3 regions of the Rummeliibacillus sp. G93 genome follow, and region 1 is predicted to be linked to each of the others. Evidence: riboswitches for the same ligand, from Rfam matches in the RefSeq annotation. Region 1 holds a riboswitch; each other region holds the start of a gene.
The links. A riboswitch is a leader RNA that binds a small molecule or an ion and turns the genes downstream of it on or off. The one in region 1 is predicted to bind thiamine pyrophosphate.
Positions count from the first base shown of each region.

Region 2: it holds a riboswitch for thiamine pyrophosphate, as region 1 does, so the genes downstream of both, thiT (energy-coupled thiamine transporter ThiT) here and tenA (thiaminase II) in region 1, are expected to answer to the same signal.
Region 3: it holds a riboswitch for thiamine pyrophosphate, as region 1 does, so the genes downstream of both, tenA (thiaminase II) here and tenA (thiaminase II) in region 1, are expected to answer to the same signal.

Region 1 covers NZ_CP097314.1:2,965,492-2,976,442, reverse strand. The annotation lists gene M2M59_RS15020 (beta-barrel domain-containing protein) at 1-28, shown strand, start outside; gene M2M59_RS15015 (DHA2 family efflux MFS transporter permease subunit) at 37-1,860, shown strand; gene M2M59_RS15010 (hypothetical protein) at 2,060-2,404, shown strand; gene M2M59_RS15005 (hypothetical protein) at 2,449-2,730, opposite strand; gene M2M59_RS15000 (SHOCT-like domain-containing protein) at 2,740-3,129, opposite strand; gene M2M59_RS14995 (DUF2089 domain-containing protein) at 3,145-3,507, opposite strand; gene M2M59_RS14990 (hypothetical protein) at 3,722-5,551, opposite strand; gene M2M59_RS14985 (hypothetical protein) at 5,733-6,461, shown strand; gene M2M59_RS14980 (hypothetical protein) at 6,463-7,197, shown strand; gene M2M59_RS14975 (GNAT family N-acetyltransferase) at 7,224-7,652, shown strand; TPP riboswitch at 7,724-7,822, shown strand; TPP riboswitch at 7,877-7,975, shown strand; gene tenA (thiaminase II) at 8,037-8,717, shown strand; gene thiM (hydroxyethylthiazole kinase) at 8,704-9,453, shown strand; gene thiD (bifunctional hydroxymethylpyrimidine kinase/phosphomethylpyrimidine kinase) at 9,453-10,319, shown strand; gene thiE (thiamine phosphate synthase) at 10,264-10,896, shown strand.
Region 2 covers NZ_CP097314.1:2,562,413-2,573,363, reverse strand. The annotation lists gene M2M59_RS13015 (C39 family peptidase) at 1-85, shown strand, start outside; gene M2M59_RS13010 (carboxylate--amine ligase) at 215-1,387, shown strand; gene M2M59_RS13005 (cysteate racemase) at 1,391-2,092, shown strand; gene M2M59_RS13000 (DEAD/DEAH box helicase) at 2,179-3,411, shown strand; gene M2M59_RS12995 (aminopeptidase) at 3,413-4,642, shown strand; gene M2M59_RS12990 (magnetosome magnetite crystal formation protein family) at 4,914-5,291, opposite strand; TPP riboswitch at 5,418-5,524, shown strand; gene thiT (energy-coupled thiamine transporter ThiT) at 5,649-6,212, shown strand; gene M2M59_RS12980 (nucleotidyltransferase domain-containing protein) at 6,310-7,020, opposite strand; gene M2M59_RS12975 (DUF2179 domain-containing protein) at 7,261-7,773, shown strand; gene map (type I methionyl aminopeptidase) at 7,957-8,709, shown strand; gene M2M59_RS12965 (tryptophan-rich sensory protein) at 8,728-9,456, opposite strand; gene M2M59_RS12960 (GNAT family N-acetyltransferase) at 9,770-10,315, shown strand; gene mreBH (rod-share determining protein MreBH) at 10,474-10,951, opposite strand, start outside.
Region 3 covers NZ_CP097314.1:2,685,521-2,696,471, forward strand. The annotation lists gene M2M59_RS13510 (TetR/AcrR family transcriptional regulator) at 3-581, shown strand; gene M2M59_RS13515 (MDR family MFS transporter) at 652-2,070, shown strand; gene M2M59_RS13520 (hypothetical protein) at 2,447-2,938, shown strand; gene M2M59_RS13525 (HNH nuclease-like protein HlpB) at 2,994-3,275, opposite strand; gene M2M59_RS13530 (thiazole biosynthesis adenylyltransferase ThiF) at 3,368-4,387, opposite strand; gene M2M59_RS13535 (thiazole synthase) at 4,384-5,151, opposite strand; gene thiS (sulfur carrier protein ThiS) at 5,153-5,356, opposite strand; gene tenI (thiazole tautomerase TenI) at 5,389-6,012, opposite strand; gene tenA (thiaminase II) at 6,012-6,701, opposite strand; TPP riboswitch at 6,806-6,913, opposite strand; gene M2M59_RS13555 (tRNA dihydrouridine synthase) at 7,443-8,411, opposite strand; gene M2M59_RS13560 (polysaccharide deacetylase family protein) at 8,697-9,656, shown strand; gene M2M59_RS13565 (metallophosphoesterase family protein) at 9,850-10,551, shown strand; gene M2M59_RS13570 (DUF554 domain-containing protein) at 10,557-10,951, opposite strand, start outside.

The DNA of each region.
Region 1 (10,951 bases):
GAATGTAACCGTGCGAATTCATAAGTAGGTGATAGCATGTCAATTTATATCATTGGTTATATTCTCATATCCGTCATTCTGCTGATTGTTGTGAACTTTATGGTAAGAAGACAAAAGAATAGTAACACAAAAGATGAAAAAGTGACGCAAGGAACAATGGCTAACAAGAATCAAAAGATGGATTCTAAAAAGCCAGTAGAAGTAGAAGAGTTTAACAATGCTGCTCCTCAGCCAGTACAGGAGGAAGAGCATGCAGAAGAAATACAAGAACCTAAAAAAGAAGAGGCTACGGAGGAAGTGCCGCCTGTAAAAGAAGAGGCTAAAACTCCGCCTGCTAAAGTCATAGACAATAAGGGTAAATTACTCGTTACGATGATGATTGGTGCATTCGTTGCTATATTGAACCAAACATTATTAAATGTAGCCATCCCGCACATTATGAATGATTTAAGTGTATCTGCAAGTACTGTGCAATGGTTATCAACAGGCTACATGCTGACGAATGGGGTTTTCATTCCGATTACTGCGTTCCTTATCACAAGGCTGGGGACCAGAAAACTATTTATATCGGCCATTACGTCATTTACAATCGGCTCGATTATTTGCTCGCTTTCCACAACATTTTCACTATTAATGCTCGGAAGGGTTGTGCAAGCGGCGGGTGCCGGCGTTATCATGCCTTTGCTTATGACCGTATTCCTTACCATCTTCCCGCCTGAAAAACGCGGAGCGGCGATGGGACTATTCGGTGTTGCAATTTTATTCGCACCAGCAATTGGGCCAACATTATCCGGTTGGTTAATTGGCCATTATTCTTGGCGCGTACTATTTGATATCGTTATTCCAGTCGGTATAGTTGCAATTCTAATGGCACTTAAATGGATGGTTGATGTTGTAGAAATCACCAAACCAAAATTTGATACATTCGGTTTTATCTTTTCAACAATCGGTTTTGGCTTCCTGCTTTATGGCTTTAGTGAAGCAGGTAACAATGGCTGGGACAGTAAAGTTGTATTGATTTCATTAGCCATTGGTATCATCGGCTTAATTGCCTTTGCTTGGCGTGAATTAACAGTAGAACAGCCAATGCTGGATTTAAGAGTATTTAAATATGATATTTTCACGCTAACAACAATTATTAGTATGATTATAAATATGGCAATGTTCGCAGCCATGCTCTTGCTACCTATTTACTTGCAAAACATACGCGGTTTCTCAGCGCTGGATTCTGGCTTGCTCATGCTGCCAGGCGCGATTGTCATGGCGATTATGCTACCAATCTCAGGGAAACTATTCGATAAAATGGGAGCAAGATGGTTGGCAGTCATTGGATTGGTTATAACAGTAGTCACTACTTATCAATTCTCTAAACTATCAATGACTACTTCCTATAGCTATATCATGCTACTTTATGTAATGCGTATGTTTGGTATGTCGTTCTTGTCCATGACCGTATCAACAGAAGGGATGAATCAGCTACCTCAACATTTGGTGGGCCACGGGACATCTGCTTCCAATACAGCTAGAACCGTTGCGGGAAGTATCGGTACCGCCTTTTTAGTCACAGTCATGACAACGAGAAGTAATTTCCATACAGCAAATTACGGAAATGTCATCTCAAGCGACAATCCATATTTAACAAATCAGTTGCACAGTTTAGGTAGTACATTCTCAGCGATGGCTGGACTTCCTGCACAAGGAGGCCAAGTGTTGGCGACAAGTTCAATTTACGGGCAAGCTGTCAAACACGCGACAGTCAGTGGAATCAACGATGCCTTTATTGTTGCGACAGGCATTGCGGCTGTGGCATTAGTTTTAGCTTTCTTTATTAAAAGAGCTAAACCAAATGCAAAAGATTAATCTGTTTAATAGGCTGGATCCTTATTGGATTCAGCCTATTTTTTTGAGGAAATAGAGTATAATAGAATGCGAAAAATGATTATGTACCAATGAGGATGAGAATTTATAAGTGAGTGGATGAAAAGAGAGAAAGCATCGGAATAGAGTAAGGAATTGGAAGCTTGCTCTTTTTCTAGTGATAGAAGCAGGCTGGATTATATTGTTTCGCGAATGGTTTGATGAATGGCGGCAAAAGGGTTGGTTATATGTTGCTTCATATACAGCCTTATTTGCAATAGGATGTTTTTATATAAATGAGAAGTTGAGCCCCTTAAAGGACGAACGAAAAGAAGAGAAATTCAGCAAAAAATATCCTTTTATTAAAGATCTAGGGGAAGAGCAGACTTTCACTATTTATATGAAAAATGGCAAAGTTATAGAGAATGCTAGTCTTATGGTCCACATAAGCATGGAAATCATCGTTGCGACAAATTTAACGTTTGATGAGCTTGAATCAGAGGTGCATACAATAAAGCTAAAACACATAGAGTCTGTCAGTTTCTAATATATAGCCTTTTAAAAAAGAACCCTAATCATCAATTAGGGTTCTTAAAGTTTTACCTTCACCTCTGTACCATCTTTTGCTTTCACATCTACTAGTTGAATACCCTTATAATTCTTCAGTTCTTTAAGGATTGGCTTCAATGTTTTTTTGTCGAGATGAGGAAAGGTGAAGTCTATTTCTTTTCGTTCAAAATGATTTTTTGTCCATTTATTTAGATTTTTATGGAAAAGATTAGATGAAACAACGGTAATGGCAATATTTAATAATACATAAGGAACTGGAATGATAAATCGGAAGCCTTTTGTTTTTATTTTTACGTATATCATAAGAAATCACTAATCAATGATGACCGAAACGGTATCACCGTTTGCTGATTTGATATCAACAATTTGGCCATCTAGTTCATTTTCGATTGCTTCAATAATCAGGTTTATGTCTATATCCTTCATGTATTTCTCTGATTGAGGAATACTTGCTGCGATGCTATATCCAGCCATCAATACAACTTTTACAAGCTTAATCGGCACATTGACTGTTACATTATCACTTTCAGTTGATACCACACGAACCTTTAACGTTTTATCTAAATAGGTTGTTGGTTTTTCAGTAAGCTGATTATTTGGTTCTTCTTTCTCTTTTAAGATGTGAATCAATTCGGCTCCTTTATCAGCATCAATCTTTCCTTCTTGAATCATCGTGATGACTCTTGTAATTTCTTCTTTCATGTGGAGCGCTCCTCTCTACTCTTTTAAAAGCTTAATGGCTTCTTCTGGTGTAATTTCACCGTTTTCTAACATGGTAACAACTTTCTTTTCGTCTACTTCATTTTTCTTCTTCTGTTCATATCCAAGGGATGAGATGATGTCTGATAGCTTGCCTCGAACTGTCGGATACGAAATGCCCAGTTCTTTTTCAACTTCTTTAATATTTCCTCGGCATGTCAAAAAAACTTCTACAAATTCTAGCTGCTCTTTAGACAACGATGCCAGCTTTGATAATTCAAACTCATTTTCAATCGTAGTTTGGCAGTGTGAGCAATGTAGCTTCGTGATTTTCATTGTATTGTTGCAAACAGGGCAATTTGTGATTACTTTATAGGCCATAATGAAATTCCTTTCTTTGATTGATTTGATTATATAACAAGGATTAGAATGTTTAAAGTTATAATTTTAATTTTTATTAATAAAAATATAACTAATATTAATTTTAATATTAATAAAATTAATATGTGGTTTTATAATTTGTAATTGAACTTAAATGATGGAATTGGAGCCAAAAATGAAATAAAGCGAAAGCAGTTGCTTTCGCTTTTAGTATTTATTTTAGAAGACCTTTAGCTATTTTGCGATTTTCTCTATCTTTAGATTCTTTAGCCACTCGTTTGATGTGGGAAAGAATTGTAGGAGTATTCCAGTAATCTGTATCCCATTCACAAAAGGCGTTTAAAGCCATGTATTCAAATCTTCTATTATTTAATTGCATACATTTTTCTATAAAAGAAAGACCTATTCCTTCATAATCACTTATATAAGAAATCGCTATATCAATGCATTCTTCTTGTTCAGGCGTCATGTGTTGTAAATCAATTGCTTGCTGAATAAATTGGATAAGCTTTTCTACTACCTGCCGATTATGAGATTGCATGATGTATATGTAGAGCGATATATCATAGTTCCCATGCATGATTTTCTCCAAAAAAATATGAGATAAATCAAATTGTATTACCTGTGCAACGCGTATAGGAATATAAAGGTCAGGCTCTACATCTAAAGACTGTACTATAAGTGGTTTCCATTTAGAATTTTCAAGGATGGATTTAATCTCATTTTCAAGTGAAAGTTTTTCTGCCAGTGTTCCGTTATATTCCACGTAATCCCCCTCTACCTCACCCGTGATAAAGCATTGGATGACGGCAACGGGGTACAGTTTTTTAAGGGTAGTGGCATGTTTTTTTGCGTGCTGAATATAAGAATTTAGGACTTCTCTTGCATGTGGGTATTCGTCAATTGTATAGGATGGCCCTTCTTCTATAAGACCTTCTATTATTTGGCCTGCTCCGTTGTACAAGGATTCAGATATCGTAGGCTGTGCCAATGCCACGTCTAGCTCGCCTTTCATAGCGCAGTTATAGGCTAGATAGTGATTCATAATTGAATTTTCACAGCCATTTGTTAAAAGCCATGCTTTTATTTCGGCTGTTATAGGCTCCAAACGCTCTACGCAAGCGATTTTGCCCCAACCATTTACTTCTTTTGCTAGCAAATATAAATTTTCATGTGGATTCTTTGTACCCTGCAAAAAAGCATCTGCTACATATAATGTAAACTCTTCATGCAATCCTATTGTGTGTAAAAGTGTCAAATCCTCTTCACAATTTGAAAAACCAAGAATCATAATACCAAATTGCATGGCATACCGATGTGACGAGTGGTGAATAAACCAAAGTGCTTCATTGTGCAATGCTTCTCGATCTATACCTTCTTCTTGTTTTAACAACTCCCGAAAGATTCCAACATATTCAGCAAATTCCTTATCTCTTACTTTTTCATAAATAGCTCTGCGGGTTTTATGGTTAGGTATATTTAATTGTTTTAACAGTAATTTCAATAATGATTTTGCGTCAGAGGAAAAGCCGTATGTATCATCTATCAGCTGATCGGCTGCGCCAGGAGCAAAACGAATATCATCATCTTCTAGAAAATAATAAGATTCATCCGGCAATGTTTCATTCACAACTTTACCGTTTACTTTCACCTGATCAATGATAAAGGGGAGGATAGCTTGTCGATATTCTGATGGATTGAAGTCTAATACTTCTTTTTCTTTAAAAATAGTTGTGCCATCGACTTTTATAGTACAAACATAGGAAGTAAAGCCTCCTATGTCCGCGTCAATGATATAAGTTTCACCATCTATTTCAACTTTTTCTTTTAGTTTCTTGAATGTATAGAAGTGGGAAACAAAGCTTGGATATTGAACTTGTTTCACTAATGTTTGATCTACAAATAATTGTTTTGCATGAATATCCATAACGACTTTAATTATATGTCCCTTATAGTCTGTTTCCCATTCATAATGAATGTCCTCTTTAAATTCTTCTTTAAAATTCTGCCACTCTAAACGCATGAATCGCTTAAATTTTGACATGGGTCACCTCTTTAGCTCTCTTAATATACTGTCTATCATATAATAAAAGCTTATTGGTTTGTTAAATGCATTTACCAAAAAGGTAAAATTATTCTATATTGGTTGGATTCCTTATGACATAATGATGTATATAGGAAGTAGGGACATCATCCGAAAATGAGAAGCAGAAGGGGGAGATAGTGTGGTTACAATTGATTATTCATCCATTGCTATTATACCTGTCATAACTCTACTTTTAGCATGGTGTATCTGTGGTTACCTATTCTACCGTAACTATAAAAAACATGGAGGCGGCATTAAAATTTGGAAGGCTGTACTCGTGTTATTCGTAGGTCTTTTTTCTTTTTCTATTAACTTGAACATCTGGAGCACAGCGCTAAAACTATCCATTTTGCCTTTAGGGGTATGGATTTTATACTTTATATTAAAAGGCAGAAATCGATGGAAATCATATCGCTCTTTTGCTTGGCTGGGGTTTAGCTTCAATTTCATTTTTATAGTAGCTTCACTTGTAGCAATACCCTTTCAACAATGGATTTTTCCAGACAAAAAACCAGCAACATACCTAGCGAATTTAGAAAATGCAAAATTAATTACTATTCATCCTTCAGCAAAAAAGAAGATAGTGTTAGATAGAAAGAAGTTAGCAGGGAAATTCACACACTTGAAACAGCGGGAAATCTATAGCGATAAGTGGTTTTCAAGCCTTTATGAGATGAGTCCCTCAGAAATTAACAAAAAAGATGAACATTTTCCTTATCAGCTTGCAGGAGTAAAGCCGAAATGGGGAAGTGGGCTTCCATCACCGGCACTGTACATAGAAAAAGACGGAAAAGGAATTTTGATAACTACACCTCAGCAACAGCTTTATTACCGTTTAAATAATTCCGTGCTAAAGGAGGAGCAATAATATGAAGAAAAGAAAAGGAATGTTTGCTCTTTTAGTAGTGATTATTGGTATTATAGGTCTATTCTTCTATTATTCTTATTCAAAACCAACTCCTTTTCCAACAGAGGAAGCGCTGAAAAAGGATATAAATCAGACCTTCCCTGAGGCTAGCGTAAAAACAATACAAGATATAATCCACGTTGATGAACGCCATAAAGTGGTTCCTTTTATTTCTTTGAATAAAGACTATGGACTTAGCTATTGGATTTGGAAGAAGAATAAATGGCGAGTCGCTGAAGTGGATAATCGAGAAGAACCGATGATATGGAAGATAGAAGATAGAAAACGTCCAAAGTATGTATATGTGTGGAATATTTTTCATAAAAACAAGGTGGATTCATTTACATTTTATCTACTGAGGCAACGGGATTATATCACCTACGATAGGCAAAGTCTTTATATTCCACCAGTTCAAATGACAGAGAAAGTGCTATTGAATCATAAGACATATGGGGTTTTTTCTATTCCAGAAGATTGGGCTACGATTAAAGATTATGCTAGACCTGTTCAAACGGATTGGCTCTTCTCAAATGAGGAGGAAGGAGATTCGTTTAATTTTGGATGGAGACCGAATGCCAAGCCTGGTGTAAAAGAGCCGATTGAATTTACTAATAATGGAGAAAGCTTTTCAAACGGGGATATCATTTTACGCTTTCCGGAACGTTTCGAAAAGGGAAGTCGTGATCTTTATGAATGAGTATCGATAATCTAGGAGGTGTTTTTATGAAAATGATAAAAAATTTAAGCTCAAAAGATGAAATTATGGATGCCTTTCCGGTCATGAGCCAACTCAGAACACATTTAGATATAAACACATATGTAGAATTAGTGATGGAAGCGATGGAAAAGGAACAGTATAAGCTCTATGCACTCGTTGACTCTGATGAAATAGTTGCGGTGGTCGGATTCCAGCCAATGATTACACTTTATTATGGAAGATATATATGGGTATGTGATTTAGTGACAGATGCATCTAAGCGCTCGTTCGGTTATGGAGAAGAGTTGCTTGAATTTGTAGAAGCATGGGCGAAAGAATATAAGTATGAGTGTGTGGCCTTATCTTCTGGGTTGCAACGTACGAAGGCACACCGTTTTTATGAAGAAAAGATGGGGTACGACAAGGTAAGTTATGTGTTTAGGAAAGAATTCTAATATGTTGTAAAAAGCTAAGCTTGTTTTATCCTTGAATGGCATCCAGTTGAATGGTACGATGAATATAACTTAAATATTTGCAGGGGGACACGAAAGTGTTGAGAAGGTTTAAGCCTGACCCTTAGAACCTGACAGTTAATACTGGCGTAGGGAGCAAAGTACATATGATCGTTTTGTACAGCAGCTCTCCGTTTATGGGAGAGTTTTTTTGTACCCAACCAAATATTTTAGTGCGGGGGGACACGAAAGTGTTGAGAAGGTTAAAACCTGACCCTTAGAACCTGACAGTTAATACTGACGTAGGGAGCAGATGAAGGTATGAAATCTCTATGTCTACTCATAGGGATTTTTTGCGTCTACGTCCACTTTAAAGGAGGACGAACAGTGAGATTTGATGAAGTTGTTAGAGAAGAAGCAGATGCATATTGGGATGATAGCATGGTACACCCATTCGTGAAAGGGTTAGTACATGGCACACTGCCAATGGAGAACTTTAAATTTTATATGATGCAGGATGCCATTTATTTAAAGCATTACTCAAAAATATTGGCAATAGCAGCATCCAAATCGGAGACGAACCAGGAAATGGCCTATTATCTTGAATCAGCTAGAAGTATAAATGAAGCAGAACTTGAGCTCCACCGGACTGTTTTCAAAGAACTTCATATTGGAGAACAAGAACAAGCGGAGCTTATTCCTGCGCCAGCCAACAATAATTATATTAACCATATGTATAACGCCGTTCTAAACGAAAGCCTGCCAGTTGCATTTGCCGCGTTGCTGCCATGTCCTTGGTTATACCAAAGTATTGGTGAAGCGTATAAAGATGAAAAACCGACACAGAAGTTATACAGAGATTGGATTGAATTGTATAGCGGTAAAGAGTTTAAAGATCAACTGGACATCCAAAAGCAGATGCTCAATAAGTATGCGAAAGAACACCCAGCTGACGTTCAAAAGATGAAAGCATTTTTCCAAATGAGTGCCTATTACGAATGCAAGTTTTGGGATATGGCCTGGTCTTTAGAAAATTGGAAGGAGCTTTCACCTTATGAGCTTGCTTAAAATAAATCAGAAAAATCCTTTAATCCACTGTATAACAAATTATGTAGTAGCAAATTTTACAGCAAACGGACTGCTCGCGATTGGGGCATCGCCAGTTATGGCAGATGAAATCGCAGAGGTAGGAGATATGGTTTCTGTTGCAAGTGGTTTACTTGTTAATATTGGTACCATTAATGGCAGAACAAAAGAAGCAATGATTGTAGCTGGACGCAAAGCGAATGAAGTGGGAATTCCTGTCGTTCTAGATCCGGTAGGCGTAGGCGCCACTGCCTTTCGTCGCGAGACGGTGAAGAATCTATTGAGAGAAATTAAATTTGATCTTATTCGCTGCAATACTGGAGAACTTGCAGCAATCGCAGGTGTCAATTGGGACTCAAAGGGAGTAGACAGCGGCGTAGGAGAGATGGATACCGAGCAGACAGCAAAAGCTATAGCGAAACAGTACAACTGTTTTGTTATTGTCACCGGCGAGGTGGACATTGCAACAAACGGCGAAAGTATTGATTATATAGCAGGCGGTCATGAGCTCATGACGAAGATTACGGGTACGGGGTGTTTGCTTAGCGCTATTTGTACAGCAGCCTTAGCAGTAGAAAGAAATAACCTTTCTATCTTAACCGACGTTTTGAAAGACTATAAAAAGGTTGCCGAGATGGCATGCCAGAAGGAATGGTTAGGTGCTGTTCAACAAGAAGTACTTAATCAATTGCAACAGGTTTCAGGGGGGCGAGCATAATGAATATTGCCATGACTATTGCGGGTTCTGACAGCGGTGGAGGAGCAGGTATTCAAGCAGATCTAAAGACTTTCCAGGAGCTTGGCGTTTTTGGCACATCAGCTATTACGGCATTGACTGCACAAAATACGCTAGGTGTTGAAGGTATATACCCAGCCCAACCAGAATTTGTTCAGCAGCAAATCGAAGTAGTGATGAGGGATATGCCGATAAAAGCGGTGAAAACGGGCATGTTGTTTTCTGCCGAGATTATTGAAGCTGTAGCACATAGTTTGCGAGATAAAGAGACACAATTGGTAGTAGACCCAGTGATGATTGCGAAAGGTGGAGCATCTTTGCTACAACATGAGGCAGTGACTGCGCTGAAAAAATTCCTATTGCCGCGTGCAACTATTCTTACGCCAAACATACCAGAAGCAGAGGTAATAAGCGGAATCGAAATAAAAAGCCCAAAAGACTTAGAAAAGGCTGCAAACGCAATGCTTGCAATGGGTGTTTCATGCGTCATTATAAAAGGCGGTCATTTAGAAGGTAAGGATGCAGTAGATACTGTATTTTTTCAAGATGATTCGTTCTTTTCAATGCAAACGAAGCGAATTTCCACTGTTCAAACACACGGTACAGGATGCACCTTCTCAGCAGCGTTAACCGCTTTTTTGGCACAGGGCTTCTCTTTAAAAAGTGCCATAATAGAAGCGAAAAAATTCGTCCATTTAGCTATTCAACATCCATTAAATATAGGGAATGGACATGGTCCTACAAACCATTTTGCGTATAAAAAATTAAGCGGCAACTGTGAGGTGACAATTAGTGAGGAAAGAGGATTTAGCAGTTTATCTGATTATGGGCACGCAAAACTGCATTGAACCACCCCTCCAAGTGCTCGAACAAGCATTACAGGCTGGTATCACAATGTTTCAGTTGCGTGAAAAGGGTGAAGGGGCATTAACTGGCAAAGATCTTGAAATGTTTGCGCGTGAGTGCCAGAGGCTCTGCAAGCAATATGAGATCCCATTTATTGTCAATGATCATATCGAATTGGCTTTGAAGATAGAAGCGGATGGTGTGCATATCGGGCAAGAAGATATGGAGCTGGAAAAAATACGGCCGGAATTTAAGGGGAAGATGATTGGTGTATCAGTGCATACAAAAGAAGAATTGGTGCAGGCAGTGGATCAAGGTACAGATTATGTCGGGATAGGCCCTATATATGAAACGAAGTCTAAACAAGATGCCAAGAAGCCAGCGGGTGTTACATTTTTACAGGAGGCACGAAAGCTATATCCAACTCTCCCTATTGTAGCTATTGGTGGAATTACGGTCGAGAACGCACAGCCGTTAAAAGAGAGCGGAGCAGATGGTGTGGCCGTCATTTCAGCGATCTGCCAAAGTGAAGATTGCAGACCAGTGATTGGATCCCTTCAATCTATTTTTAAAGCATAATAAAAGCTGCATGAAATGTCTTAGCGACAACTTCATGCAGCTTTTTTAGTTCATG
Region 2 (10,951 bases), 400 kb from region 1:
CGGTTATGTATCACATTCCGCGTCCAAGTTTTTTGCGAGTTATAAAGACTTAGGCAAGCAAGCAATAGCTCTTAAGAAACACTAAAGCAAATCTATTCGTATATTCGTGATATAAATGAAAATATGGTACACTAATGGCATTAAAATAAGAAATTAAGTGAGATGATCAGCGTTGGCAAAACAACCATTTTTACCTATATTAATCGGCTCAGATATGAACGCCTATGGCATGGCTCGCTCATTCTATGAAGCATACGGCATTAAGCCCATTGTGGTCGGCCGAGCACATTTAACAGCAACACAAAATAGCCGTATACTCCATTTCAGACAAGTTCCCAACCTAAAAGAGAACTTCCTAGAAGAGATGAAGAAAATTGCAAAAGAATATAGAGACCAAAAATTGCTTCTTATGGGATGCGGCGATGACTATGTCAAACTTATTATTAAAAATAAACCTGCCCTAGAGGAGCATTTTACCGTTCCATATATTGATGAAGCGTTGATGGACCGTATTTTGTTAAAAGAAAACTTTTATAAAATATGCGATCAATATCAATTTAGTTATCCGAAAACAGACACATGCACATATGAAACGCATGAAAACTTTGAAGTGAAATTCAACTACCCCATTATTATCAAGGCATCAAACTCAGTCGCATATTGGGCTTGCGAATTCCCGGGCAAAAAGAAAGTATTCTTAGCACAGGATGAAGCGGAAAAAGATGCGATTTTAAAAGCGATATACAGTTCGTCGTATAAAGATCATTTAATCATCCAAGAATACATTCCAGGTGATGATTCCTATATGCGTGTTTTAAATGCTTATGTTGCAACAGACGGCAAAGTAAAATTAATGTGTTTAGGAAATCCAATTTTAGAAGAGCATACACCAGAAGGAATTGGAAGCTATGCAGCAATCATTTCGACATATGATAAAGAGCTTCTTGACCAAGTGCGTTATTTCTTAGAGGATATCGGCTTTACTGGTATCGCCAACTTTGATATGAAGTATGATGAACGTGACGGCAAGTATAAATTATTTGAAATCAATTTACGTAACGGTCGAAGCAGCTACTATGTGACTGCTGCTGGCTACAACTTAATGCAATATGTAGCAGATGACCGAATGCTGCATCTTGAACAAGAGTGCACATATGCGCAAAATGAGCATCTTTGGACCATTATTCCAAATGGCGTACTGTTCAAATATGCAGAAAATAAAGAGCTTAAAGCAAAAGCGCGTAAGCTAATCCAAGAGGGCAAATCAACCAACTCGCTGTTCTACAAAGAGGACATGAACTGGAAACGTTGGATCAAACTAACGTTGAACAGTCTGAATTATTATCGCAAGTACAAAAAATACTTTAACAAAAAAGGTTTGTCATAAGAAATGGACAAGTTAGTACTGGGGATTATTGGCGGGGTTGGGCCGCTTGCAACGATGCTACTCGGAGAAACCATTGTAAGAAGAACAAAGGCGTTTAGCGACCAAGAGCATATGCACTTTATTATCGATAATGATACGCGCATTCCAGACCGGACAGCATTTATCCTTGATCAGACACAGGCTAGCCCGCTTCCTTTTATGGCGGAAGATGCAAAAAAACTAGTGAATGCTGGAGCGGAACGAATTGTTATTCCTTGCAACACAGCACACTACTTTTACGATGAATTGCAAAAGGAAACAAAGGTACCGATTTTGCATATGATTCGGGAGACAGCTAAAAAGGCAAAGCAGCTTCAAGCAAAACGTGTGGGGATACTTGCTACAACAGGAACACTTTCGTCGAACTTATATCAAGAAGCTTTAGTCCAAGAAGGTCTTGAACCGGTTGTTCCAGATGAAAAATTGCAAAAGCGCTTGATGTCTATTATCTACGATCATGTGAAGGCAGGCAAAATGATATCAAAATCAGTTTGGCAGCCAATCGAGGATGAGATGAAGAAAGCAGCTTGTGATTATATCATTCTAGGATGTACAGAGCTGTCAGTTGTAAACCGTTCTTTAGCGCTTGATAATCGATATATCGATGCGCTTGTCGTGCTTGCAGAGCGTGCAATCGAAAGCTGCGGCTATGAGTTAGCGGATTAGTATAAAACTTTTCTTAGGAATTTAAAGGGCCCGTCTACAGAGGCGGGCGTTACATACATTAGAAAAAGAAAGAAGGTGCAGGCATTATGGCATTTTTAGATTTATTAAATGAAGATTTACAGCAAAAATGGAAGTTTCCATCTACAATGCCCATTCAAGAGCAGATGGTAGAAGCATTTTTGGAGGGAAAAGATGTAGTAGCTGAGTCTCCTACAGGAACAGGTAAAACGTTAGCGTATCTGTTGCCGATTTTACAAAAGGTAGATGGTGCTAAAAAGGCAACTCAAGCCCTTATTGTAGCTCCATCGCAAGAGTTGTGCATGCAAATCGTAGAGGTGATCCGTACATGGATTGCTGGCACAAATATTACTGTAGTCCCTTTGATTGGCGGTGCAAATCCACAACGCCAAATTGAAAAGCTAAAGAAAAAGCCAACGATAGTTGTAGGAACGCCAGGACGTTTAAATGAACTTATTACAAGCAAAAAACTAAAATTGCATGAAATTAACATGATTGTTTTAGATGAAGGGGACCAACTATTAAGTCGGGATTATCGTGTTATCGTAAAAGGCTTTATAGATGGAGCAGCTCATGGCAGACAAGTAGCTGTGGTGTCTGCAACGGTAACAGAAGAAATTGAGCTTGTGGCAAATAGAATGCTTCATGATCCGGTACGCATCAAAATAGCAGCAACAGAGGTTCCAGCAAGCGGTAAGGTCGAACATTCCTTCATAAAAATAGAGGAACGAGATAAGACAGAACTATTGCGAAAACTGTCAAACCTTTCAGGGTTGCGTGGACTAGCTTTTATCAATAACTTAGACCAAGTGATGATGAAAGAATCAAAGCTAGGTTTTCGCAATGCGCCGATTGTAGCCTTGCATTCTGAGATGAAAAAAGAGGAAAGAAAATCAGCGATTGAACGTTTCCGCAAGGGTGATGCGCGCGTCCTTCTCGCTACAGATATTGCGGCAAGGGGCTTAGATATAGAGGGGCTAACACATGTTATTCATGTCAACGTGCCATTCACAAAAGAGCAATATATCCACCGTTCAGGCAGAACAGGAAGAGCTGGCAATAGCGGGGAAGTACTTACATTACTTGCACATCATGAAGAACAAGCATATCTAAAACGCATGAGAGAATTAGAAATTGAGCCAGTTGAGAAAAATTGGTCAAATGGCCAATTAAAAGAGGGAAAGGCAGAAGCCAAACCTAACAAAGGGAATAAACGCTATTCAACGAATGGTACAAATGCAAACAGAAAAAACAAGGGCGATGGGAAGAAACCTTATCACGCAAAGAAAAGAGGGAAATAATATGACGTTTGAAGAGAAGCTAGAACAATTTGCTGAGCTTACAGTAAGAGTGGGCGCAAATATACAAAAGGGTCAAACCATGTTAATCAATACAACAACAGAGACAGTTGAATTTACAAGATTAGTGGCAAAAAAAGCGTATGAAGCAGGGGCTGCACGCGTAACGGTTAATTTTTCAGATGATGTGATTGACCGCGCTTTTTACGACAATGCACCAGCTGATGAATTTGCTAAATTTCCACGCTGGATCAGTGAACAACGAGATGAGTTGATTGAGCGTGGGGGTGCTCTTTTGTGGATTGATGCGCAAGATCCGGATAACCTTACGGGAGTGCCAGTTGAAAAACTATCCGCACAGCAAAAAGCATCAGGCAAAGCGCTTGAAAACTATCGCGATGCAGTGATGAACGACAAGATTGCGTGGTCTATTATTGCTGTACCATCGAAGAAATGGGCTGCAAAAGTATTCTCTGATTTAAAAGAAGAAGAGCAGCTGCCAGCATTATGGGAAGCGATCTTCAAAACGGTTCATATTGGTGAAGGAAATGCTGTAGACAACTGGGAACAACATTTGAAAAACCTAGATGCGAGAGCAGATCTTTTAAACGCAAAACGTTATCAAAAGCTGCATTATAAAGCGCCTGGCACTGATTTAACAATTGAATTGCCAGATAAGCATATTTGGTGCACAGGTGCGAGCCATACACCTGCTGGTTCTTCGTTTGTAGCAAATATGCCAACAGAAGAAGTGTACACAATGCCATCAAAATACGGTGTGAACGGCTTTGTATCGAATACAAAACCGCTTGTTTTCCAAGGTAATGTTATCGATCAATTTAAGCTGACATTCGAAGGTGGAAAGATTGTAAAAGCTGAAGCAGAGGTTGGTCATGATTTGCTGCAAGAATTAGTCAAAGCGGATGAAGGTTCTAAGTACCTTGGCGAAGTTGCTCTTGTACCACATGAGTCGCCTATCTCTGCATCAAATATTCTTTACTACAATACGCTTTTCGATGAAAATGCCTCTAACCACCTGGCGATTGGCGAAGCTTATCCGACATGCTATGAAGGTGGAAGCAGCCTGACAAAAGAGGAGCTCGAAGAAAAAGGTATTAATACATCAATTACTCATGAAGACTTCATGATTGGTAGCGGAGAAATGGATATCGACGGCGTTCTAGCAGACGGTACAGTTGAGCCTATTTTCCGCAATGGCAGCTGGGCATTTTAAGTAGTCATGCTTAGGTGTTGCTATACCTTTTAATCTCAACTTAAAGTTCATATAAAAAAACGCCGTATTCCACAGAGAATACGGCGTTTTTAGTGATTATTTTTTCATTGCTTTTTTATCATGTCTTGCATCAATCACTTTTAAGATGATTGGATAAACAACTGGTGCGATTTTGATTACAGTTTTTATTACTTTTCGTAATTGCATATAGTAGCACTCCATTCATTGATGAGCTTGTGTATATTTAACTAATAGCCATATTAACAGTATTTTAAACTTTGAGTACTTTAATTCCTTGTACAATATTCCAAATGAACACGCCTAGCGAAAGGATAGCTTCTACAACAATAAAGATAAGCCATGCTCCCATAATCCACATACCATCATTGGACGATGCATCTGGACTCCCTGTTTCAAATGAATAACTATAAAAACCGGCTCCAGCCACCACGGCCATAAATATAATGACGCCAATAATGGTAGGGACCAGAAGAAGAAGGTGAGAGAGTAAGGCGCGCTTAGCATGCCTTTTCACTTCTTGTTCCTTTACAGCAAAATACACGATGACGGGCAAGATAAATCCAGCAAAAAATATACTAAAATAACACAAAGAAGAGATTACACGGTTATTATTGTTTTCCAATTCCAATTTTGACACCTCCATATATCTATACATACGCACAGGGCTCACTGAAAGATTCAGAAAGATGAAAATTACCATGGCAATTTAAAATCAAATCAAGTACAATAAATGTGTTCAATTAAATACTGATGTATCGACCACGAGGGGAGCCGCAAATGGGCGGCTGAGAGTGAATCCGAAATTCTAACCCTTTGAACCTGTAAGTTAATGCTTGCGTAGGAATGTGGATAGAGACCGACTTATTTCGATGTTAGGGCTATCCTAATGTCGTTTTTTATTTGGGTGGAAATCTTCTGGAATACTTGTTTACGGGAATACGCTTTAGGCAAGAGTGGGCTGCATCGAAATACGGGAGGAAGTATATTGAATAAGAAACGTTTATTAATGATGATTGAAATCGCCATATTTGCAGCAATCGGATTTGTATTGGATAAGCTGTCCTTTAGTCTATGGCCACAGGGCGGTTCTATTAGCCTTGTAATGGTTCCGATTGTACTGATGGCATTTCGTTGGGGGACAATGGCTGGACTCGTTACAGGGCTATTAATTGGCGGATTGCAAGTGTTAATAGGGGGCGCCTATGTGTTAACGCCTTTGCAAGGCTTCATCGATTATTTCTTTGCATTTACAGCTGTAGGCTTAGCTGGTGTGATGCGAGGAATGATGATTGCTGCCAACCGACGTGGCCAAACTGGCAAAATGATCGTTGCTATAACAATTGGAACATTTATTGGCGGATTATTAAAATATGCAGCACATACATTGGCGGGAATCGTGTTCTTTGCTGAATATGCAGGAAAGCAAAATGTATATTGGTACTCTATTGTGTACAACGGCTCTTATATGATTCCTGCTATTATTTTAACGATTATTGTCGTTGCGCTGCTCTTTAAGTCTGCGCCACGAATAGCTAACCCGAAAAATTAATGAGGGAAGACTGCTAATTACATTAAGAATTCGTCTTGGTATTAGCAATACAATGAACAAACGCTCAGATACATTCTGAGCGTTTTTATTTATTAGGTTATTTTCCTAAAGAGAAGCCTTCAAATAATCTTCCACCAAATGGTTGAAGGACTTGATCAGTCAGGCATACAATCTTACCAATATCATTTGATTTATAATATGCGTCGAATGCTTCAACAAATTCGTTTGCAAGTTTCTTGTCATGATGAACTAATGAACGATAAACCCATTTTGATGTACCAATCCATTTGCCATTACTTCGAAGGATGAATTCACTAACTAATTCGCTGAGTGTGCTCGCAATAAAAATGCCTTCAGCTCTATTTTGACAACCGATTAAATCATCTAACACATCCGTAACAAAATATCGCTTTATGTCCATTGTTTCTTTTGTCCAATCTTCTGGCCCTTGTTCTATTAAGTCTTTGGCTTCCTTTCTAATAGCCGATAATACTCCTGTATCTTTTAAAATTTTGCCCTCACTTACCATTCTTGGCATTGTAGGCCTTCCTTCTTTACAATCACTTACAAAAAAGAAACGATAAGACTTCAAATTATGAACAAACAGTTCAATATTCCATCCAAATTCAATAAGGGACTCACGATAAGAAAAAGGAAAACTTTTGTCAAATATGATGATATCTAAATCAGAAGTTTCAGTTGCTTGTCCTCGAACAACACTCCCAGCTAAGATAGCTCCCTGACAATTATGAAAATGTTTTTCAACAAACTGTAAGGCTGCTTCTAGTGGATCAAGTCTATTCTTCATATAATTTCCACCCTTCTTGTTTTAAGGTATCTTCTTCGGCAGAAGCTAAAAGTTTATAAGATTTGATTACCTAAAAATTCTATAACAATTTTATCGTATTTATTCCGATCTTCTTTAATAAAGTTTGCTAATACTAGCGAATCGTAACGGAACTCAATTCGTTTTTTTAGTTTCATGACTGGGTATGGATTGTAATAAATCTACATACTAATAATTGATTGCGGGGTGAATCTGTTGGAGATGCTTTTACTAATTATTATTATCAATATTGTTTATATGACACTGGTAACATTGCGGATGATTCTTGTGATAAAAGGATATCGAATTGTAGCATCCCTGATGTCTGTAGCAGAGGTCTTTATCTATTTGATGGGGTTGAAGATTGTGCTGGATAATTTAGACCGTCCGCTCAATATATTAGCTTATTGCGTAGGATGGGGATTAGGCGTTTATTCTGGTGGTCTCATTGAAAGCAAACTAGCGCTAGGTTATATGATCTTTGATGTGATTGTTGACAGAGAACAGCAGGGGTTGGTTAGCAAATTGAGGGATGAAGGCTTTGGCGTCACAGCATGGATTGGTAATGGTAAAGATGGGGAACGTCTCTGTTTGAAAGTGATTGCCAAGAGAAAAGAGGAAAGGTATTTCCGAGATTGCATTACAAAAATAGCCCCATCTGCTTTTGTTGTTTCCTATGAGCCGAACATTTTGAACGGCGGTTTTTTCTTAAAGCGCAAGCACTTATTTCTATAGAAACGCATATGTTAATTTAGAAAAGTATACTTAATTTACCTCGCATTTTTAAATTCTAAGTAGCTGTTTGGTTAGCAGGTTATGAGGGGGAATAGAGAAACCTCCACTGAGCCGGTTTTCACTTCATCACAGAATTTTGTGGTATAGTTAAATAGCGAGATTAATCAGAAGGGATCGTTTTACATGATTGCAAAAACGCAAGAAGAAATAGATGCTTTGATGAAAGCTGGCCGTGCTATGGCCGAAATTCGTGAGGCTTTAAAAGAAGCGGCCAAGCCAGGGGTAACGACTAAAGAATTGGATGATTTGGCTGGAAAGCTATTTGACGAGAAAGGTGCGGTTTCTGGACCTAAAGCAGAATATGATTTTCCAGGATACACATGCTTAAGCGTCAATGAACAAGTAGCACACGGCATCCCGAACAATTATAAATTAAAAGCAGGCGATTTGATTAACATTGATGTGTCTGGACATGTGGATGGTTATTATGCAGATACCGGCATTTCGTTTATCGTAGGAGATGTGGATAATGCAGATATCCAAAAAATCTGTGATGTAGCATCAAGTGCATTCGAACGTGCTATGACGAAAGTTAAAGCAGGTTCTAAACTAAACCAAATCGGCAAAGCAGTAGAGCGTGAGGCGCGTGATCACGGCTTAAACGTCATCATGAATCTGACAGGACATGGAATTGGGCGCTCTCTTCATGAAGAACCACAACACGTTCTTAACTATTTTGATGCTTGGGAACGTACAATGTTGAAAGAAGGTATGGTTTTAGCTGTAGAACCATTTATCTCACAAAAAGCGGAGCATATTGTTGAAGCAGGTGATGGCTGGACATTTGTAACGCCAGACAAATCTCTTGTTGCTCAGCTTGAACATACCATTATTGTCACTAATGGTGTGCCTATTATTACAACAAAGTTAGATTAAAAAACAAAGCCCTTCTGATTATTCAGAGGGCTTTGTTTTTTTAATTAGTAAAATTCCAACGAGCAGGACGCCACTTAAAAATAAAGCAGCAGTCGAAACGAGCAATTCATCAAAGCCGTTCTTAAATGCTATACCGATAAATGTCCAAATATATACGATAGGAAAAACATAGTCGTCATGGTGATATCGCAAATGGAGTGCTGCTGCTGTGCCAACAGTAAGTGCGATAACTGTCCATAAAGGATCGCTTAAACTTAAGAAATTCCAGTGATTATGTGTAAATAGAAATGCAATATTCATAAATGCAATGATACTTTCCCAAGCTAGGAATAAAGAAATAGGAATTCGCCCACTCCAAGTATTTTGCCAATTAGGATATGTAAAATATAGCCCAATTAACGACAAAACCATCAACAATATGGCAATAATAGACCATGTGAAATATTCATAATGCCACAAGTAAAGCCATAAAATATTAAATAGAGCACTGAAAGAAAATAAGGCTGTTTGCACTCCCGTTATGTTCTGCTGTGCCTGCCGTTTTTTCCATTGCAGGTAAACCCACAAACCTAAAATAATATAAATAAAGATTTTAATTACAGAAACATATCCAGCAGGGCTAAAAAGGACGGTATAGCGGTTGGAGATTTCACTTGTTGTATAACCGTTCAATGGCATCAAATTTGCCATAACGCTAAAAACGGTCATTGCGATAAAGCTAAGCGAAATGATGAGTAGCCTGCCCATTAAAATCTCCCCCTTTAACATAAACTGTAGAATAACAATATGCCCAAAACTAATATTTTTACAAATGATAGAAGTGAGCTGTAATAATAACAAAAAACCACTATCTTTAAGTATACATTCGTTTTGCTTTAACAACAAATATCATTTTCGTGAAATTTCCAGTAAAATAAAAAAGAGAGCATTCGGAAATTTTAGGAAAGGATACATATTTAGTGAAAATGCGCAGTATTTCTTATTATGGGGTACATAACTCTTATAAGTTGCGAAAAGATTCTAACACAATAGAGATTTTTAAAAGAGGGTGAGAAGTAACATGATTGTTATAGAGGGGCAACGATGTTTTCTACGGGTATTAATGGAGTCAGATGTCACGCCATTTACGAATATGGTTGCGCGCAATATGCGTTATTGGTCAGTACATGAACCACTGCATCCGCCCGAATATTATACTGAAAAGGTTCAATTAAAAAAAATACAAGAATCAATTCAGCAAATGCGTCTAAACCGTGAGTATAGCTTTGGCATATTTGATATACAAACCAAGGAAATGGTAGGGCATATCTCTTTGTATTCGATAAAGCGTATGCCATTTTCAAGCGCATTTGTGGGTTATTCAATGGATGAATCCCATACTGGCAGAGGAATTGTAACGGAAGCTCTTTCACTTGTTGTCAAATTTGCTTTTAATGATTTATGCCTGCATCGTTTAGAAGCTTATGTTTCTCCTAAAAATATAGCTTCAGTCCGTGTACTTGAAAAAGCAAAATTTAACCGAGAAGGATTACTCCGAAGTCTTCTATATATTAATGGGAAATGGGAAGATCATTATTTATATTCTTATTTAGAGGAAGATTATTGAAAGGGTAAGGCCCGGTGGAGGAAATGGTCGAATAACGCCCGCAAATTACTGAGGGGATTGTAGGAAAATGTCGTGCTATTTCCCGGGGAATAAGTCGAATAATAAAAGAAAACACATGGCAGCTTCGATAAAAAGCGCGCCATGTGTTTTTGTGTAAATTATTTCTTAAGGAAATGAATGGTATCAATCGATCTACCTGTGCCGACAGCAACAGATTCAAGAGGTTCTGGCGCAAGATGAACAGGTACATCCAATTCATTTGAAAGCCATTCTGTCATACCTTTTAACAGTGATACACCGCCAGTCAATATCACACCTTGATCTACAATATCACCCGATAGTTCTGGAGGGCAGCATTCAAGGGTCCTGCTAATTAATTCTAATATCGCTAAAAGGTTCTCTTTTAAACAATTTTGTATATCATACGAATTCACAGAGATAATCTTAGGTAAACCAGTAACGATATCGCGTCCTCTGATTTCCATTGTTTTGACAGGATGGTCAATCAGCGCGTAACCAATTTCCTGTTTTACTTTTTCAGCAGTAGGCTCACCAATCAGGACGTTGAATTCCTTGCGTGCATATTGAATAATTTCTTCATTCATATGGTCGCCGCCAAGTTTCAATGTGTTAGAG
Region 3 (10,951 bases), 280 kb from region 1:
CTATGTCTAGTAAAGAAACATCCCGTGAGAAAATCTTAGAAGCAGCTACCTTGCTTTTTCATTTGAAAGGTTATCATGCTACAGGGTTAAGTGAAATACTTAAAGAGAGTGGAGCGCCTAAAGGTTCGTTATATTATCATTTCCCTAATGGTAAGGAGCAATTAGCGATTGAAGCGATTAATTTATCTGCAAAGACGATTTCAACAGTAATTAATGAAAATCTTGCCACTTATGATGACCCAGTCGAAGCATTTCAATATCATATTGGAACTATTGCGGAAAGATTTAAAGACATAGAACGAAAAACACAATTTAAAAACGTCCCACTCGGATTGCTCGCGATGGAAACTGTATTTGTCAATGAGAATTTACGCCAGGCCTGTGAAGAAACCTTTATAATTTGGGAAAAACTTTTTTACGATAAATTAAAATCGAGTGGCTATAGTGAAGATCGTGCTTGTTTGATTAGTGAAACAATTAGTGCCTTAATTGAAGGAGGCGTTACGCTATGTTTTACAAAAAAATCGAGTGAGCCATTACATCACGTGAATAAGATGATCCCTTTACTACTGTCTCAGTAAAAAGGGACTTTATTTATCGTAAAATTATATAGACCGGTCTAATTATTTTCATGAAAGAAAGGAGTATTTTATGTCTTCATCTCAAGTTGTGCCAGTACGTAGCCCTAAAGCTATGGCTTCTGTACTTATGTTTGCCGCATTTATCGGACTCTTTAGTGAGACCGCCTTGAATATGGCACTAACTAATATTATGTCAGATTTTAGTGTGTCACCAACGACTGCCCAGTGGCTTACGACGGGCTATCTATTAACAATTGGTATTCTCGTACCTGTTTCATCCCTACTCATTCAATGGTTTACAACAAAACAATTAGTAGTCGGTTCATTAACCTTCTCTATTGTAGGAACAATTTTAGCTGCAGTAGCACCTAGTTTTACAGTTTTACTAATTGGTCGTATCGTGCAAGCTCTTGGAACGGGCATTATTTTACCATTAATGATGAATGTTATTTTACTTATTTTCCCTATCTATAAACGTGGAGCTGTGATGGGATTAATGGGACTTGTCATTACAACAGCACCTGCTGTTGGCCCTGTTTTAGCTGGTCTTATTGTTGATTCGTTGGATTGGGCTTATATCTTCTGGATAAGTCTTATCTTTTATGTAGCTTTAATTATTATCGGGCTTAAACAGATTGATAATGTATCCAAGATTACAAAACCTTCTATTGATTTGCTTTCTATCCTGTTATCCACACTTGGATTTGGCGGTTTGATGTATAGTTTAAGTAATATTGCGGAAAAATCATTTAACTCCGTTTCGGTATATGCACCATTTATTGTAGGTGCCGTGTCCATTATATTATTTAGTATCCGTCAAATGAAAATGAAGCAGCCAATGATTAATTTGAGAGTGTTTAAATTCCCGATGTTTACATTAGGAGCGTTGTTATTATTCAGTGGTATGCTTCTCATATTATCATCAGCCATTTTATTACCAATGTATCTAAAAGGATCTTTATTATTTAGTGCGACAGTAGCTGGGATGATTCTTTTACCTGGTAGTGCCCTGAACGCTTTTTGTTCTCCTTTTGTAGGAAAGCTATTTGATAAGTATGGTGCAAAGAAATTTTTGCCACTTGGGTATCTTTTAGCGTTTATTTCAAGCTTACTTTTTGTTTTTACAATCTCTGCAGATACACCAATTTGGCAAGTAATTTTGGCACATTCTATCTTTTTCATCGGTATTTCCATGATTATCATGCCTGCGCAAACAAATGGATTAAATCAATTACCTCGCAAATTATATGGTGATGGTGCCGCAGTCATGAGCACATTACAACAAATTGCTGGTGGTATCGGTACAGCGTTGGCAATTACATTATTGGTAAATGGCCAAACATTGCATATGGAGAAATTCCCGAACGCTACACCAGGTGAATTAATGGCAGAAGGAACAAAACATGCGTACATCTTTATCCTTGCCCTTACAATCATCGGGCTTATTTTATCACTTTTTGTGAAGCGAGAGCCTGTGGGAAAAGGGTAAGTAGTTTATACAAAGCAAATCTACTAAACGTTTTTAAAATGAAATCTTGGAAATATTTCAAACAGTGGCAAGCACTATTAATCTAGTGTTTGTCGCTGTTTTTATTAGAAAATAACGATCTGAGACACATTGAGCAATTATTATAAGAAGACTTTTTTACTTGCGGTGTTTTCGTCTGCTTTGCTTGAAACAGACAAAGGAAAAAGAAAAGATAATTTAAATCACCGTAAAAACACTATTAACACTGCTATAAGAGGTATATTAATGGACTAAATCATAATAGTATAACTTGTTTAACAAATAGCTCTAGCACCATACATTTTACATCCATAATTGGAATGTTATACTAATTATATACTTTTTAAGGGGTGATTATATGGAATACGGTGTAGAAAACTATTTAGAGATGATTCGTTCCAATTTGTCTAAAAAGACAAATGAATTGGTGGAGAAAATAGGCAGTTTAATAGAGATGAATTTTGCGGAAGAGGTAAACGCAATATTTATAGAAAGTAGTATAGGTGAACCTACTCTCTACTTCAGTTTATCTACTCGAGAAGATATGTTTGATGAGGTTTTTGAAGAAGAGGTAGATGAAGGTTTCGCGGGTTCAGTCGATTTACTTGATGAATTTTTAGTAGATGAATGGTTGGAGGAAGAGTGGTCAGATACATTAGAAGAGTTCTATGAAAAAGAGGGTGTGGAAGAAGCCTGTATTGCAGAAATCGGTCGTTGGGTTTATCAATGCTTCAACCAAGCGAACGGTAAAGAAATTGGCATTCCTTCATATTTTGAAATCCATGATGCAGGAAATGCACTTGATTTGCTTACTGGTGAATGGTTTGATCCAGAAGATGTGGAGCTTTGATACCACATCAAGTCATAACAAAAGCATGCTGTTCTACTCAAAACAGCATGCTCCTCTATTTTCTCCGGTTCACCTTTTTATTCCTCACCATCTTGCTAGAGGGCTGCTTTCGAATCCATTTGATGAAACGTCTTATCGCTGGATCTGCACGTAATTCTGATAATGTGGATAATCGAGCTGCAATTTCGCTATTTGTATAAAGGGCATGTATTTGTTTGTGACATGGTATGCAGAGTTTGGCAGTATCACCAAAAGTACCGCCCATCTCTTTCGGAAGTAAATGATGGATGGTCACTTCCACTCCATCTCGCCCACATAGCTCACATATTGCCACCATTCTATCGCCCTTTTCTAAAGAATTTCCCTGTTACAGTTTTGATTAGTATAACTGTTGATTAGACATCTATACCCCACAAGCATACTCCTTAGCTATCCTAAATAACGATAATAAAATGATTTAGCTTCCTCAATATTCTTCGTGCCATGTATCAATGCCCGTCCGTCTTTAAATAGGACGAGACGAAAATCGCCCATTTTAAACGAAACAAGATATGGATTTCGTACGACTGAGTCCGCTTGCTTAGATAGTAGGTTTGCTACGTTTTCTAAGTCTACTGTGATTCTATGAGACGGTCGAATTTGAACCGTATCGCGTCCACACAACACTGCTACTTTTGATTGACTTTGATGTTCTAGGTAAGGATAAGTTGGATGATCGCCACAGGATGGACAACTCTGTTTCTTTAACTGATCGACTATGATAGAAGTATGTTGATTCTTCCATAAATCAAAGGATATAAGCTGATTCCTTAAAGAACAATCATCCTCAACCAAAATCTTTAGCGCTTCAGTGATTTGATAAGCCACTACCATTTGGACAGCGGGACTGATTATGCCTGCCGTATCACACGTTAATCCACCAATTGGCACTGTCTCCAGCAAACAATTTAAACAAGGCGTTTTCCCCGGGATAATGGAATAGCTTAATCCATAGCTTCCGACACAAGCACCATAAATCCATGGAATGTTATATTTTTGTGCTACATCATTTAGAATCATGCGTGTGTCAAAATTATCTGTGGCATCCATTATGAGATCCACATCCCTTATAAGTTGCTCTGCTTCAGTCGCTGAAACATCTTGAACAAGACCATGGATTTCTACTTCACTATTTAACTGTGATAATCGTTTATGCGCTGCAATAGCTTTAGGTACGCGTTGCTTGGCATCTTCCTCATCGTATAATTGTTGCCTTTGAAGATTACTCCACTCTACGTAATCTCGATCAACTATAGTCAGCTTACCAACCCCCATACGTACGAGACTTTCTGCACTTCCCGTTCCGAGTGCCCCTGCACCAATTACAAGTACATGCTTTTGCCTAATTTTCTCTTGGCCTTCTTTACCGATAGGCACAAATAATTCTTGCCTTGAATAACGCTCACTCACCCGATGCTCATTCCTTCGGTTGGACTGCTAGCCGTTGCATAGTTTTTTTTCGCTATTCTACCTGCTTCATAGCCTAAGCGTCCTGCTTCAATGGCAAGCTTCATTGCTTTCGCCATTTTCACGGGATTACCAGCACCTGAAACAGCAGTATTCAAGAGGACTCCATCCGCTCCTGCTTCCATAGCAATAGCCGCATCAGATGGCGCACCAATACCTGCATCTACAATAACGGGTACAGTTGCCTGCTCAATAATAAAACTTAAATTAAGCGGGTTGATAATGCCTTGACCAGAGCCTATTGGAGAAGCGCCAGGCATGATTGCATGGACGCCTAATTCTTGCAATCTTTTAGCTAGCAATACATCATCTGAGATATAAGGAAGGACAATAAATCCTTCTTTCAATAATTCTTCAGATGCCTTATATGTTTCGAACGGGTCAGGCAACAGGGTTTTTTGGCAACCGATGACTTCGACTTTAATCATGTCACATAAGCCAGATGCCTTTGCCAGCTTGGCGATGCGAACCGCTTCTGCAGCCGTAGTGGCCCCTGCTGTATTGGGTAATAGTTTATACTTCGCTAAATCTATTTTCTCCAGGAAATTCGGCTGGCTCGCCTCAAAAATATTCATTCTTCTAACGGCAAACGTAAGGATGTCCGTTCCTGATACTTCCACGGCTTCTTTCTGAATATCAAAGTTTGGGTACTTTCCTGTTCCTAATAAAAGTCTTGATTGAAATTCATATGGCCCAATTTTCAACATTTCATCCACCTCCAACAAAGTGTACAATCTCTATTTTGTCGCCTTCTGATACAGCTGTGTCGAAATAGCGACTTTTGTCTAAAATGTTATGATTTAATTCCATAATGAAAACCTTAGATTCTAATCCAAAGTGATGAATCACATCTGACACAACTCTTATTTGCTCGGGAACTTCTAGAGATTCACCATTTATTTGGAGTCTCATCCGCTCACTTCCTTTTACGTGTGCTAATCAATTTATTTTGATAAAGGACTTTCCGTTAACCTCAATTTTGCAGAATACTTTTTCGCTGCCTGTACTGGATTGTTTGCCAACATCACTCCTGACAAGACTGCAATCCCGCTTGCTCCTGCTTCCAACACTCGTTCTACATTCTCAAATTGAATTCCGCCAATCGCAATCACTGGAACTTTTACGTTCATAGTTAATTCCTTTAATTTTTCTAGGCCTCGTGGTTCTTTGTCCGGCTTGGATTGTGAAGGGAAGATATGGCCATATATCACATAATCTGCGCCACATTCACTCGCATATATCGCTTCTTCTACTGTGTGAACCGAACATCCTAGCCGTAATGCTGGAAAAACATCCTTCACAACCGCGATATCCAAACTATGATTAGCTAGTTGAACGCCCTTCACCTTTGTGACCGCTCCGACGTCCAGTCGATCGTTGATGATGATTTTATCCAAAGGCACACCTTCTGCCTTCAGTTGATTTACGATTTCCATTAGTTCTCTGGCAGTTCTCTGCTTTTCACGGATATGGAAAGCATCAATGAATGGATGAATATCTTTGGCGATCCGAATCATTTCAGGAATAGGCTGTCTGCCTGTCGAAACAATATGCAGCTCTCGATTCATTAGCCTCTCACCATCGAATCCTTATTCACGATTGGCCAATCTTCATGCTGATAAGCCATCTCCCAAAATGAATATTCGTATTGGCTGCTGATCATAAAATGCTCGAGCATTTGCAAGCGATCTGATTCTGTAACCCTCTCAGCAATCTCATCGATTCGCTCGATTTGCTCCACCACTTTTTCATGGAACCAATCGCCACCGTATGCAGCAATCCACTCTTGATAGATTGGTTGATTTGGCGTATTTCCCTTTAAACGCTGACCGATTTCATCATAAAGCCAATAGCATGGAAGAAGCGCTGCAATAATATCACCAATATGACCAGTAAATGCCGCTCGATATAGATGAGATGTGTACGCATAGGCAGTGGGAGCAGGCTTAAACTCAGCAATTTCAGCATCAGTAATGCCTAATTGCTTTGAAAAATTAGCATGCAGACTCAATTCTGCTTCAGCTGTACCCTGTACATGAATAGCCATGCGAGCCGTTGTGTGCAAATCAGGTGCCTTTGCTCCCGCCAATGCCTGCACCCTGGCAAAATGAGAAAGATAATAAGAATCCTGCAACACGTAATAGCGGAAGCTTTCTAATGGCAAGCTTCCATCAGCTATCCCTGTCACAAATGGATGCTGAAAACTTGCTTCCCAAATAGAATCTGCCTCACGTCGTAACTGCTCTGAAAATTTCATCATAATCCCTCCAAAAATAGTGTTAGGAAAATGGAATAAAAAAACCCCACTTTCCTTTACGCAAAGAAAGTGGGTATTAGAAATTATATGTATCAAAAAATAAAATTTCTGCCGTGCCACTTCCCTACGTTGGTATAAACCAAATCAGGTTCCAAGAGTCTCAAAGTCACACTTTGATCTCAGCCATTCTAATGGCACCCCTAGTGGTAAATCATATGAAGTTTTAGTAACATTCGATATTATCTTAACATTATTGAATGGATTGTCAAGGACAGATATGGTGAAATTTAGTAACATCCCTTTCCTTAGGATTGATTGCTGTTGGGCACCTAATCACAGCACAACGTAATTTTCAATTTGAAAATCTTTATCTCTTTTTATAACCTTTTTGCGGGCGACCATATTTTACTTCATTTAGGACAGATAGGACTTAAATTGCTAACTTTCGGAAGTAAACTTGTGAAGAGCGGTTGTAAATCGGGTGGATGCGGTGGTAAATCTTCCAGGAACAGTTGTATCTCACCACCGAACGGTTGTAAATATAGGAATGCTACCGCCACTCTATTACTTACGATATGTAAACTTCCTTATATAATCCGAGCTTCTCCATAGTCCTTCTCTTTTCTAGTTAAAAATTTTATTATATTGTAGTCTCACAAGACACCCGTTATAACTAAAAAAGATTATCTCAATCACGGGCTGAGATAATCTTTTTCCTTTTTTAGGTTTGGCTATTGCTTTCTAATCAACATTCTTTACTTCAAAACCATCAATCAGCGCACGCACTTCATCCGTAGATTTCGTGTGCATCAATTGATTTCGCAATTCGCCAGCACCAGGAAATCCTTTGACATAGATCTTGAAGAAACGATGAAGTCCCGAAATGGAACGTGGCACTAGTTCTTGATATTGATCGTGCAAATCTAGCTGATATCTTAAAAGATCTAGAAGCTCCTGACTGCTATGCTCTCTTGGTTCTTTTTCAAACGCAAACGGATTTTTAAAGATACCGCGACCAATCATGATGCCGTCTATTCCATATTGTTCAGCAAGCTCAAGACCTTTTTGTCGGTCAGGAATGTCTCCATTGATGGTAAGCATTGTGTCAGGTGCAATACGGTCACGTAATTCCTTGATTGCCGGAATCATCTCCCAATGGGCATCTACTTTACTCATTTCTTTTCTTGTTCGCAAATGAATCGAAAGGTTGGCAATATCCTGCTTCAATATATGCGTTAGCCAGTCCTCCCACTCATTTAGATCTGAGTAGCCTAGCCTTGTTTTAACACTAACAGGCAGTCCTCCTGCTTTTGCTGCTTGGATGATTTCTGCAGCTGCATCTGGTCGAAGAATAAGACCGCTACCCTTTCCTCTAGACGCTACGTTTGGAACAGGGCAGCCCATATTAATATCGATGCCTTTGTACCCCATCTCCGCCATTCCGATACTCATTTCACGGAAATACTCGGGCTTGTCTCCCCAGATATGTGCCACCATTGGCTGTTCGTCTTCCGTAAAAGTCAAACGTCCACGCACACTGTTCTTTCCTTCTGGGTGGCAATAACTATCCGTGTTTGTAAACTCGGTGAAAAATACATCCGGGCGTCCTGCTTTGCTCACGACATGGCGAAATACAACATCAGTCACATCCTCCATGGGAGCCAGCACAAAGAATGGTCGTGGCAAGTCACGCCAAAAGTTTTCTTTCATATTCATACAAATCCTTTCATCTATATCCTGTACATCCTATTTACATTGTTTATGAATTTAACACATTCTATTTCTAGAGTATAACCTAGCTTTTCTATTTTATCTTTAATCCATTTTTTCTTAAACTCTTTTTTAAAAGAAACCACCAAATACAAACATTTTGTTTTCCTCAAAACTTTTCATAGTGCTGGTAAGTCATATTAATAAAGGTAAATGCATAATAGCGCAAAAATCAGGTTCAATCCATCATACAAAACACACTAAGAAAGAGAGGTTGCTCGAAAGATGAAACGACAAGGAAAAAAGAGAGCGAAAGGGAAAGTCAGCATAGGCTTAGGAGTTATACTCGCAGCAATCCTGCTGGGCGTTTATTTGATTGGCCCTATTGGATCCTCAGCAGATAATGATAATCCTGCGGTTGAAAAAAAGCAGGCCGCAACACCACAAGAAAAGAAAAGCCAGAAATCGCCGACTGCCTCTTCAAATGTAACCGGACAAGCCGGAAAGAAGAATTCGGATAAAAACCGGAAAATAACGCAAAAAGAAAGGAAAAAGGAAAACGCACATGAGGAAGTTGTACATAAAAAAGCAATCAATCATCTAAAAAAAGAACACAGGAGGAAAACCGTTTATCTGACTTTTGATGACGGCCCTACTCTTGAATCCGGCCATTTACTTGATATACTTGACCGCTATCATGCTAAAGCAACTTTCTTCATGATTGGCTCTAATATTAAGGCCCATCCTAAAGTAATTAAAAGAATGGTGAATGAAGGGTTTGGGGTCGGGTTGCACAGTATGTCACACGATGCCAATAAACTATACAGCGCAGCAGCCAGTGCACCGCTAAACGAAATGTTGAAAGCTCAAGAAATCCTACAAAATGTTGCGGCAGTACATTCTCAACTCATCCGTTTGCCATATGGAAGCATCCCATATCTAACAATCGATATGCGACTTTTATTAGGGGAACAACACTTTAAAATTTGGGACTGGACTGTGGATTCGGATGATTGGTCATTGAAAGACCAGCGCTACGTCCAAAAAACAATCCGCGATATCCAATCATGGGACAAATTGGGCCAGGCCCCAATTGTTCTGATGCATGATAAACCAGAGACCATCCGCCATTTGCCAAAACTATTAACCTATCTGAATAACAATGGCTATCACACAAAAACCCTAGCCAACAACATGGCGCCATATACCTTTCAATGCAGTAATCGTTGCAGCTCATTTAAATAATCCAGTAGAACAGTGAATAAAGTAGACGTCCATGATATTAGGCGTCTACTTTATTCGTTAAAATTAGCAGGATTATAAAGCTATTTCATTTTAGAACCTTATTGATTGAATTTTTACAAAACTAGTATAAAAGTAAAAATAGATTTGTTACTATTAAAACAAACCATTTTAACAGTTAAAGGAGATGTGTGTTTTGAAAAGAATCCTAGCTATAAGCGATATACATGGGGATTTAGAAAAATTCGAGCGACTCTTAGAGCTTGTACAATATGACAAAAACCTAGATCAATTGCTGTTATTAGGTGATTATGTAGATCGAGGCCCTCATTCGAGAGCCGTTTTGGATAAAGTGATTCAGTTAAAAAGTGAGGGTGCTATTGCTTTAATTGGCAATCATGAAATGATGATGATGGATGCTTTTGATGGTAATCCGATGCATTTGAAAAGATGGCTTTATAACGGTGGCATAAAAACCCTTCAAAACTATGGATATACGATTGAAAAAGACGATGCAGAGTATTGGTATACAACTACTGAAATGCCTGAGCCTATTAAATTAAACGATGACATCCGCAAACACATTGAAATATTAAAAGAATTTCAATACTACTATGAAACAGACACCCATATTTTTGTTCATGCAGGCGTTCACCCTGAAACACCAATAGAGTCAACAGAGCCTTATACATTAGTGTGGATTCGCGAAGAATTCCACAAAGGATATAATGGCGATAAAACTGTTGTATTTGGACATACACCAACCAATTATTTGCACGAAAGCAACGATGTTTATTTTGGAGATAATCGCATTATTGGCATTGATGGTGGCTGTGCATATGGTGGAAGGTTGAATTGTTTAGACGTTTTAAATTCGAAAGTTTACTACGTTGATTAATCTTATTATAAATGGAAAAAATGGATAATTAAAAATAGAAACGGTGGAATCAGTAGTGATGGCAACAGATTTAACGTATTAAATTTCTTAATGCCCAAAATGCTTAAACCAGAAGCCAATATCAAGAAACCACCTACAATTGTTACTTCATTTAGAAGACTATTATTAATGGTGCTCTCCATTAACAACGCGATTAAATAAATAGATCCTTGCCATAGAAATAAAACAATCCCAGCAAAAGCGATCCCTATTCCAAATGTAGAGGCTAAAACAATCGACGTGATTCCATCCAGCATTCCATTCGCAAGCAGGTATGTATAATTGCCCTTTAATGCAGCCTCTATAGGGCCGATAATAGACAATGTACCAATACAAAATAATAAGATGGCAGTTGATAACC